3 regions of the Sporosarcina sp. P3 genome follow, and region 1 is predicted to be linked to each of the others. Evidence: riboswitches for the same ligand, from Rfam matches in the RefSeq annotation. Region 1 holds a riboswitch; each other region holds the start of a gene.
What was found. A riboswitch is a leader RNA that binds a small molecule or an ion and turns the genes downstream of it on or off. The one in region 1 is predicted to bind thiamine pyrophosphate.

Region 1 (3,190 bases):
TTAATTCAGCGTATGCCCAGTGATTTGTTGGGCCGTGTCCTGACCCGATTTTCAAGCCATGTTCAATCGCAGCTTGTATGAATTGTTTCGCTTCGGCAACTGCATCCGGTAAGGAACAGCCTTTTGCTAGGAAACTCGTCAAAGCTGCCGCAAATGTGCATCCGGTCCCATGTGTATCTTTGGTTTGAATCCAAGGCGTTGTCACTGTGAAGGATTGACCTTCCTCATCTGCGTAATAATCCTTTGCATCTAGCACGTCATTGCGGTGACCGCCTTTCATGACAACAGCTTTCGCTCCCATGTTGATAAATGCGGTTGCGGCTTTCCGAATATCTTCGTCTGTCTGTATTTCCATTCCAGTCAGTACTTCCGCTTCAGGTATATTTGGCGTCACAATTGTAGCCAGTGGTAATAAATGTTCTTTAAGTGCTTGAATCGCTTGTTGTTGCAGTAAAGATTGTCCACCTTTCGCAATCATGACAGGGTCAATGACTAAAGGAATCGGCGGATATTCTTTTAACAATGCAGCTACTTCAGTAATAATTTCTGCCGAAAACAGCATGCCGGTTTTACAGGCTTTTACATCAAAGTCATCAAGCACGGCACGTATTTGTGCTATGACTCCGTCTGTCTGTATTGGATACACACCGTGAACACCGTGTGTGTTCTGAGCAGTCACTGCGGTTATGGCAGAAGTCCCGAATACACCTAGCTCCTGAAACGTCTTTAAGTCAGCCTGAATTCCTGCACCTCCTCCGCTATCCGAACCAGCAATGGTTAATGCCACTTGTACTGTCAATTGAAAAACCTCCTGTCTATTATGCCAAAAATGTTTTTGAATCGCGATCCAATGTATGTAATGTATTTAAGAAGTTTACAGCAAAGTCTCCAGGCCCGCGGGAAATTTTTGCTGTTTGTTCACCAGCCCGTTTATAAAATGAGAGTGCATCTGCTACGGATTCCAAAGGGTTTTCCATTCCTATGGCGAGAAAAGCACCTGTGACAGAACTGAGTAAACACCCAGTACCCGTAATGGTAGTCATCATGGGATGGCCGCCTGTAATGGATAACATGGAATGGCCGTCCGTGACTATATCGACTTCGCCTGATACTGCGACGAGACAATTGTATTTGCGTGCAGTCTTTTTCGCGATATCTTCGATGTCTGCAGAACCTTCACCTGCATCGACACCTTTGGCGGTCCAAGGGATATCTGCAATCGCAGCAAGTTCTCCTTCATTACAGCGGATCAGTGTAATATCGACTTCCTCTAGCACTTTCAACGCGCTAGCTTTACGAAAAGGTGTAGCTCCTGCACCTACTGGGTCTAGTACGACAGGTTTCCCTGCTGCGCGAGCGCTGTTTCCAGCGAGAATCATGGCATCCACCGTCTGTTGCTTTAACGTACCGATATTTAAAATACTACAGGCAGCAATTCTTGCGATATCTTCTGCTTCTTCTACTGCATCCGCCATAACAGGAGAAGCACCTAGTGCTAATAAACCATTTGCCTGGAAATTTGCGACTACAAAATTTGTAATGCAGTGAACGAGCGGTTGTTGTTGACGAAGTTGTTGAATAAGCTGCATGTTTCTATTCCTCCTATTAAAGGTATATATACAAAAAGCCCATGCGTGGATGGGCGATTGGGTATGAAAACTACCCACTTTCCTCCGCTAGAATGTACTAGATCAGGTTCAAAGGGTTTGCATACTTGCATCTCAGCCAAAAAGAAGGCACCCCTAGTGGTGGCTATGTATCAGACGAGCTCATTATATCATATACATGAAAAAGGTTAAAATAATACTGGTATAACGAGATAGAAGTACTCGAAAATGAGTGATTGCGCATAGAAGAACAGGTATAACTATATGCTGAATGTTACATAATTATCTGAAGGCGTATAACTGTTTCAGATGAAATAGATAAAAGGGAGCAGATCGCAAATGAAGAAATTATTCGAAATTCAACAGATGGATCATTCATTGGATGATATATCGTTTACATGGAGTGATATTGGTGGTTATTACCGTGTCTATAAAAATGATCGGCAAGTATATGAAGGGACGGCTCCGAATTTTACGGACGGGGAGCTAGATCCGTCACATCCTTTCCAATATACAGTAGAACGGGTAGAGGAAGAACGGGTTCAAGATGTAATCGTGATCCAGACTTCGGCCTTGACAGAAGTACAGAAAGATGAACATCCTTTACAACGCTTAGTAATTACAACGATTGCCGCTTCATCGCAAATTGCCCTTTCATGGGAATGGATTAAAGATGTGGAGAAGTTCGATATTTACCGTAACGGTCAATACCTCGAGACAATTACTGATAATCGTTTTATTGATCGCGAGGTAAGTTCTTCGGAGCCAGTGGTATACAGTGTTTCGGCAACGCGTCCGTTGATTGACAGCAATCAGAAAATGAATGTTAGTAAATCGATTGTATCAAAAGTGTATGAAGGAATTATGCCTCCAAATCCTGATAATAAACCAACAGAAGAAGTGTATACCTTTTCTGTGCGGGTTAAGCAACGAGATCGATTACTAAAACCGGTGGCCGACAGGGAAAAACAAAAAGAAGTGAAGCGATGGAAGTTCCGCTATACAACATTTTTAAAGGAAGATATCATAAAAAATCCGAATCTCTTCTCACCAATCCCATACTTTACAGGGGATGATCGGGATTTCAATGCGGAAGGAGAAAGCTTCCGCACCCGTGTGGATATAGAAGGAAAGTTTGTTGGAGAAGACAACGCACTGCAATTTACGAAAGCAACCGGACCTTCTATTGGATTGAATTATATGAAACGGTATAAGCGTCATGACCATGCTTCTGTAGATGGTATAGAAATCGAGAGGTTGGAAGGGGACTCGACTGAAGTTCATTTTGCGATCAACCACGACGTGGGCAATCCCCTGACCGCCTCACCGCCTATACATTACGAAATGAAAGCTCATTTGGATGAACAAGGGAACCTAGATCTAGTTGGCTATCATAATGATGCGCCTCATCATGAAGTCTACCTAGCGCTTGATGATGAGGACTGGCGCGCGCTACATCGTACGGAAAGTGAAGGATTAGCGTATTTGACAGGCGTACTTGGGGATAATTATTGGCGTTATATGACGTGTAATTAATGCAGGTGTAAAATAGTGCTATCTTTAGGCTTTGTTCAGTTTTATGT
Region 2 (3,190 bases), on a different contig from region 1:
TAAGGATGACGGGAAACAGAATCAGGCAAGTTAAATAATTGTATCAATTCCATCGCATAACGATCGGCATCTGCTTTTGGCATACCGTGCAAAGATACGGTTAACTCTTCCTTAATTGAGTTCGTCACAAATTGTAGTTCAGGGTTTTGAAAGACGAGTGACATACCTTTCGGGAGTTGGCGCTTCTTCTTTTTCCACACAATGGGTACGTCGTTTACTTCGTAGATACCGTCAGTCCGAAGTAATTGCATGAGTGATAAGAGCAATGTACTTTTACCAGAGCCATTTTCTCCGACAATCGTAATCCAGTCACCAGCCTGTACGGTCGCCTGTTTGACAGAAATTTTCTTCACTCGACCACGATAGCCGTGAAAGTCTTGAATCTGAAGTTTCTCTTGATATGCAACTGCTTGACGATTTCTCAACATCGATTGAAATGTTTCGGACATTTTATATTCTTCCCATACACCGGGGTACCAAATGCCGTAACGTTCCAGTTCTTCCTGGAAGTTTGCGAAGATCTCTTTAGGTGAACCGTCTGCGATCATGTCACCGTGATCATTAAACAGCACAACGCGATCTACCCAGTCCGCAATCAAATCAATTTTATGCTCCACGATGATTACGGTTTTATCGGCAGTAGCTTCTTTAATAGAAGTCCAAATTTGTTGCGTGCCTTCCGGATCTAGTAATGCAGATGGTTCATCTAGAAATAACACGTCAGGTTCTAGTAATAAAACAGAAGCCAATGCTAACCGCTGCTTCATACCTTGAGACAGTTCATTGATAGACGTATGGGGGTCTTTTACATGCAAGTCTACACGGTTCAATACTTCTTCAATAAGAGGTGCCATTTCTTCACGCGGCACATGAAGATTTTCTAACACGAATGCGAGTTCTTCATCTACATAGGTCATGCAGAACTGTGTATCCGGGTCTTGGAAAACAAACCCCCATGAGTCAGGTAACTGAATCTCTTTTGCTTTCATTGGCAGTTCGATAGAATTTGGTATAATCCCGCTCAATACTTGGAGTAAAGTAGATTTCCCACAACCGCTAGGACCCAGCATGAGAACTTTTTCACCAGGCTGAACAGAGAAGGAGAAATCTTTAAAAAGCAAAGCATCTTCTCCTGGAAACTTTAGCCGTAAATCGGTAACGCCGATGTTATTCATAGTTGGATCATTCCTCCGCGTTTACTGATCAAGCAACGTATATTCTTTCTTATCAACAGGTCGAATTAACGACGTCACGCCTGTTGCTTCTAGCGCTCTTACAATAAGTACAGCGAAAATACCCGTAAAGATGAATGCGCTGATTGCACGTAATCCATATTTCACAATGAGTGCCCATGTTTCGAGTGCAGCATACCCATAAATTAAATCAAGACCAAAACTTGCAAGGCATGAAGCAATTCCAGCTAGCCCAGCAATTAAAATGGAATAGCGTTTATAACGAAATGCGGCGAATAGTAATTCTGCAGCCAGTCCTTGTACGAATCCGTACATTAATACTTCAATACCATGACCAGCAAATGCAGACAATGAAGCCCCTGCAAGACTTGCGATGAGTGCAGTACCAGGCTTCCGCAATAATAAAAAGGCGAACGGCCCTACCATGAACCACATACCGTAAAGCAATTGACGCGCGACAGGCATGATCGGTTTTATGACAGTATATAAATCATCCCAAAACTTCATCAACACTCCAAAGACCACGCCAATCATGATGGTGATCAATAAATCGGTAAACTTTAACTTCTTCAAATTCTTCCACTCCCTCTTATTTTACTATACGAAAAAGCCGTCTGAAGAGCAGACGGCCGAGGAAGGAAAGAGATTCCTGTATAAATTCCATCGATCACGCTCTCTACGCTGGCATTACCCAGATCAGATTAACGGTCAGCAGTGGATCGATCTGCTATCTCAGCCTGATTCTCTCAAGCACCCGTACGGACAATTATGTAAGCAGTCCTATTATACAGCACTCCAATTTGTCTGGCAACCACTTCAAAAAGTAGATGGCGTGCTAATGACAATGCGAGTTAATTTCGTTACAGTTTGTTGAAATCCTGATATACTAATAGGATATAAATTGATCCTAATCGCGTGCAATATACGAATTTAAATAGAGTTAAAGGAGTTTTTACATGACGAAACATATAGCGTTCATTGACGTAGAAACTACAGGTATGAGAGCAGAGGCAAGCGATGTAATTGAATTTGGTGTCATGCTTGGCGAATATGATAATAACCGGATCGTTCGGGTGTCCGATGAGTATTGTGAGTTTCAAGAGCCGTTCTATTCTATAACGCCGATGATCACAAAACTAACTGGCATCACCGATCAGATGGTAAGGGGAAAGTCGCTCGACATGGACAGAATTCTATCCATACTTGATCGGGCAGACGGAATTGTGGCGCATAATGCTTCATTTGACAGAGGCTTTGTCAGTAGACTATTACCGGAAACTCTCGACATGGACTGGTATTGTTCTGTCAGACAAATTAAATGGAAAAATTATGGCTTTGAGAATGGTAAGCTTCAACAATTACTAAGAGCGCATCGGATTCAAGTACAGAACGCACACAGGGCACTTGATGATGCGAAAAACTTAGCATTGCTACTGAACTCATCGAATCCGAACCTTGAGGATGATACGTTTATATCCTACCTGTTGAATAAAGCACCAATGAAAAAACCATCTAGATCTAGATTTTAATTACAAAGTGAGGGATACCAGGATAGTAATATACCTGGGTATCCTTTTTGTGTGGAGAAAATTTCATTTACACGACCATAAGTATGGAATGTGCATAGTTTTTCCACATGTATCAGCTATACTACCCTTGATGACAATAGATAAAGGGGATATTTAGATGAGTAGAAAAAAGCAAGTTGTTATATTCTCATTGTGTGCATTATTGATCAGTGGATGCAGTAGTGATGTGCAATCGAATGAACAGAGTAATGAACATATGATGAACCAGACTAGCAATGAACAGCATTCTATGATGGATGGTTCGACAATGGGTAATGGACATATGAGCCATGATAATGTAGTAAGATTAAAAGATTCGACTGGTGAGAATGAAATAAACATCCCACCCTTATTAACTAGTGAAACGACAGTAGGTACCGAATATACTGTTAAGGCACAAAAGGGAAGCGTGAATATACTTGATAATGT
Region 3 (3,190 bases), on a different contig from region 1:
TTTTTTCATTGATATAATAATCCAATGTTGGCTTCTTCATATCGTCGGTGACGACACTGCTTAAATTCTCCGAGAAGTCTTTCGGAATGATGATTGCAGCATAATAATCTCCGTGCTTCACGCCTGTCAACGCTTCATCTTTCGTTACGAACTGCCAGCCGAGATCATCGTTAGTGGTCAGCGAGACAATCACTTCATCTCCGACATTGAATTCTTTGTCTTCGATCTTCGCCCCTACATCTTCACTGACGATCGCGACTTCTACGCCTTTCGTATTGGAATATGGGTCCCACGAAGCGAGGATGTTCATCCAAGCATAAAGGGAAGGAAGAAACGCAATGGCCGCAATGACAATGATTGCTGCTTTATTTTTGAAAATATTCCGAAGATCCCGTCTGACTATAAACCAAATTTTATTCATTTCACATAAACCCTCACTCTATATTCCATCATCCGCACATCACACTAACAAACTGGAGAAGATCGTATCGTTCAAAACGTCCGTGATTTGCTCTTCTGTCAATTGTTCATCATGCGTTTTTGACCAATCATTAACTAGCGCTACATAAGATTTGAATAAAAGATACGCAATCAGCTCGCTGTTACACGGCTTTAGTTCACCTTTTGCGACGCCTCGCTCAATTTTCCCAGCAATGAATTTCACTATTTCCTTCTCTATAGTAGTTAACACATCTCCCACGGCAGGTGTACGCAATTCTTTTTCCTCTTCAATCAATTTAATGAATAACTGATGTGTTTCGCGAAATTTCAGCAGTTGCATAATGCGCGCATGGGCATTCTCTTGAAAAGACGCACCTTCCTTAGCTGTGCGCTCAGAGAGGTCTTTCATTTCTTCAACCATTTTCCAAACAATCGAATGAAATAACTCTTCTTTATTCGAGAAAAATGTATAGATTGTGCCCTTACCCACGTTCGCAATCTTCGCTACTTGATCCATCGTAGTTGCTTTATATCCGAACATCGAAAATGATTTTTCAGCCGCCAACATAATTTCTTCTCTGCGATCCATTATGACACTTCCTTCAAAAAGTGACCGAAATACCATTTCGGTCTGTTAGTCATTATATTACACAGGTTATCCATTAAATGCAACAGGATTGCTGATTCGTAATAAGGTTGGGACTGAACAGAAAATATTTTTTAGAGTAACAGAGTGTACCCGAACGGAGAAAGGCCGACTCCTGAGGGATCAGCGTGCGTCCTGAGACCCTGGACAGGTGCCTTAATTTCTGCAAAGTACACAGAAATACGGCAAAGCGAACCCTACGTTGTTCGCTTGGCTCAAGCCACGCCCCTCGGAAAGCGTGCCTCTCGGAGTGCAGGGAAACGGGGTGAGATAGTTATGTCCCAGCCTCTTAGAATATTTACTAAATTGACATTGACTACTTTACTAGTCTATGTAACGATAAGAGAAGGAACAACACTAGGGGTGCTTTTGCTGAGAGAGGCGTTCGCCTTAACCCTTGAACCTGCTCTAGATAATGCTAGCGGAGGGAAGTGGACATATGACGGATTTAGGCCGAACTATGCAACCGCTTCGAACAGAGAAGGGGTTTTTTTGTATATACTTTTTGAAGAAATGAGAAGTGGTAACCATATGACTACTAAAGTTTTAGAGTTCACAAATGTATCTTTTCATTATCAAGCAACCAATGCTTCGAAACCAACTGCGATTTTTGATCAAGTCGACTGGCATGTAAATGAAGGCGAATTCGTCAGCATCATTGGACCGAGCGGGTACGGAAAAAGCACGTTATTCCGACTGGTCACCGGTCTTGAGAATCCCGACAATGGGGAGATTTCATTGAACGGAGAAGTGACGACGAAGCGATTAGGCAAAGTCGGCTATATGCCGCAGCAAGACTTGCTGATGCCTTGGCGAACGATTCTTGAAAACGTCCGACTACCGTTAGAACTTCAAGGCGGTAAACCGTCTGCCAATCAGATCATTCAACTCCTCACTGACTTCGGACTCGCAGGCGAAGAAAACGCTTATCCTGGGAATTTATCAGGCGGGATGCGACAACGGGTTTCATTTTTACGAACGATCTTGACCGGCTCCAATATTTTACTACTGGACGAGCCATTTAGCGCGCTCGATGCGATCACACGGCTAACCATGCAAGAATGGTTGATCGATCAATGGCAAAAGCTCGATAAAACGATCGTGTTCATCACGCATGATATCGACGAAGCTTTATTTCTGTCCGATCGCATTTTTGTACTCGCCGACAAACCGGTACAGACGATTCGCGAAGTCATCGTGCCTCTTAGCCGACCACGCACTATGCGGGACTTGGCACAGCCAGAACTGTTGAAACTGAAAGAGCAACTTATTAGTGAGCTTCGTTCGGGGGCGCGACTATGAAGAAGATCACTTCATACAGTTGGTCTATACTTTTCGTTGCCATCTTACTCGGTGTATGGGAAATTAGCGCTCGTCTTTACGACAAAAGCTTTCTCTTCCCATCTCCTTCAGCGATTTTAATTCGATTATGGGAGCTGAAAACGGAGCTATTTATCCACCACTTACCTCCGACAGCTTTAACCATTTTCATTGGATTATCGATTTCAATCCTAATCGGATCCACACTGGCGATTGCGATGTATAGTAAGAAACCTATCGAGCAGGCGTTTTACCCTATCCTAATCGCGTCGCAAACGATCCCCATCATTGCGCTCGCACCGATTTTCGTTTTATGGTTCGGCTACAGCATTTGGAGTAAAGTCGCAGTCACCGTACTCATCACATTTTTCCCGATTACCGTTAGTGTTTTCGACGGCTTACGCTCATCAGATAAAAACTTACGGGAATTAATGCGAACAATGGGTGCATCCGCAAAAGACATTTTCTATAAATTAGATCTCCCTTCCGCTTTGCCATCTTTCTTCTCTGGACTCAAAGTAGCGGTCACATTGAGCGTGATCGGTGCGGCCATTGGGGAATGGCTAGGGGCTCAGGCAGGACTTGGATATTTTAGCAGAAGAATGATGACGCAATTTGACAGTGCTGCTGTATTCGCACCGATCGTCTTGCTTTCTGCGGTTGGCATTATCTTCTTTCTACTCATCGTTGTATTGGAAAAACACTTTTTACAATGGAGGAATCATCAATGAAAAAACGTCTGTTTCTAAGCATCACTTTTCTTCTTGTACTGCTAGCTGGGTG

Region 2: another riboswitch for thiamine pyrophosphate. It lies ahead of CSV61_RS14175 (ECF transporter S component); the one in region 1 lies ahead of thiM (hydroxyethylthiazole kinase).
Region 3: another riboswitch for thiamine pyrophosphate. It lies ahead of CSV61_RS07490 (ABC transporter ATP-binding protein); the one in region 1 lies ahead of thiM (hydroxyethylthiazole kinase).

The regions. Positions count from the first base shown of each region.
Region 1 covers NZ_PDZE01000003.1:185,577-188,766, reverse strand. Annotated here, with positions in the region: gene thiD (bifunctional hydroxymethylpyrimidine kinase/phosphomethylpyrimidine kinase) at 1-799, opposite strand, end outside; gene thiM (hydroxyethylthiazole kinase) at 819-1,589, opposite strand; TPP riboswitch at 1,652-1,754, opposite strand; gene CSV61_RS05245 (hypothetical protein) at 1,947-3,143, shown strand.
Region 2 covers NZ_PDZE01000013.1:60,546-63,735, forward strand. Annotated here, with positions in the region: gene CSV61_RS14170 (ABC transporter ATP-binding protein) at 1-1,175, opposite strand, end outside; gene CSV61_RS14175 (ECF transporter S component) at 1,197-1,766, opposite strand; TPP riboswitch at 1,850-1,961, opposite strand; gene CSV61_RS14180 (exonuclease domain-containing protein) at 2,150-2,722, shown strand; gene CSV61_RS14185 (multicopper oxidase family protein) at 2,880-3,190, shown strand, end outside.
Region 3 covers NZ_PDZE01000004.1:298,483-301,672, forward strand. Annotated here, with positions in the region: gene CSV61_RS07480 (YhgE/Pip domain-containing protein) at 1-421, opposite strand, end outside; gene CSV61_RS07485 (TetR/AcrR family transcriptional regulator) at 461-1,030, opposite strand; TPP riboswitch at 1,437-1,534, shown strand; gene CSV61_RS07490 (ABC transporter ATP-binding protein) at 1,619-2,389, shown strand; gene CSV61_RS07495 (ABC transporter permease) at 2,386-3,138, shown strand; gene CSV61_RS07500 (ABC transporter substrate-binding protein) at 3,135-3,190, shown strand, end outside.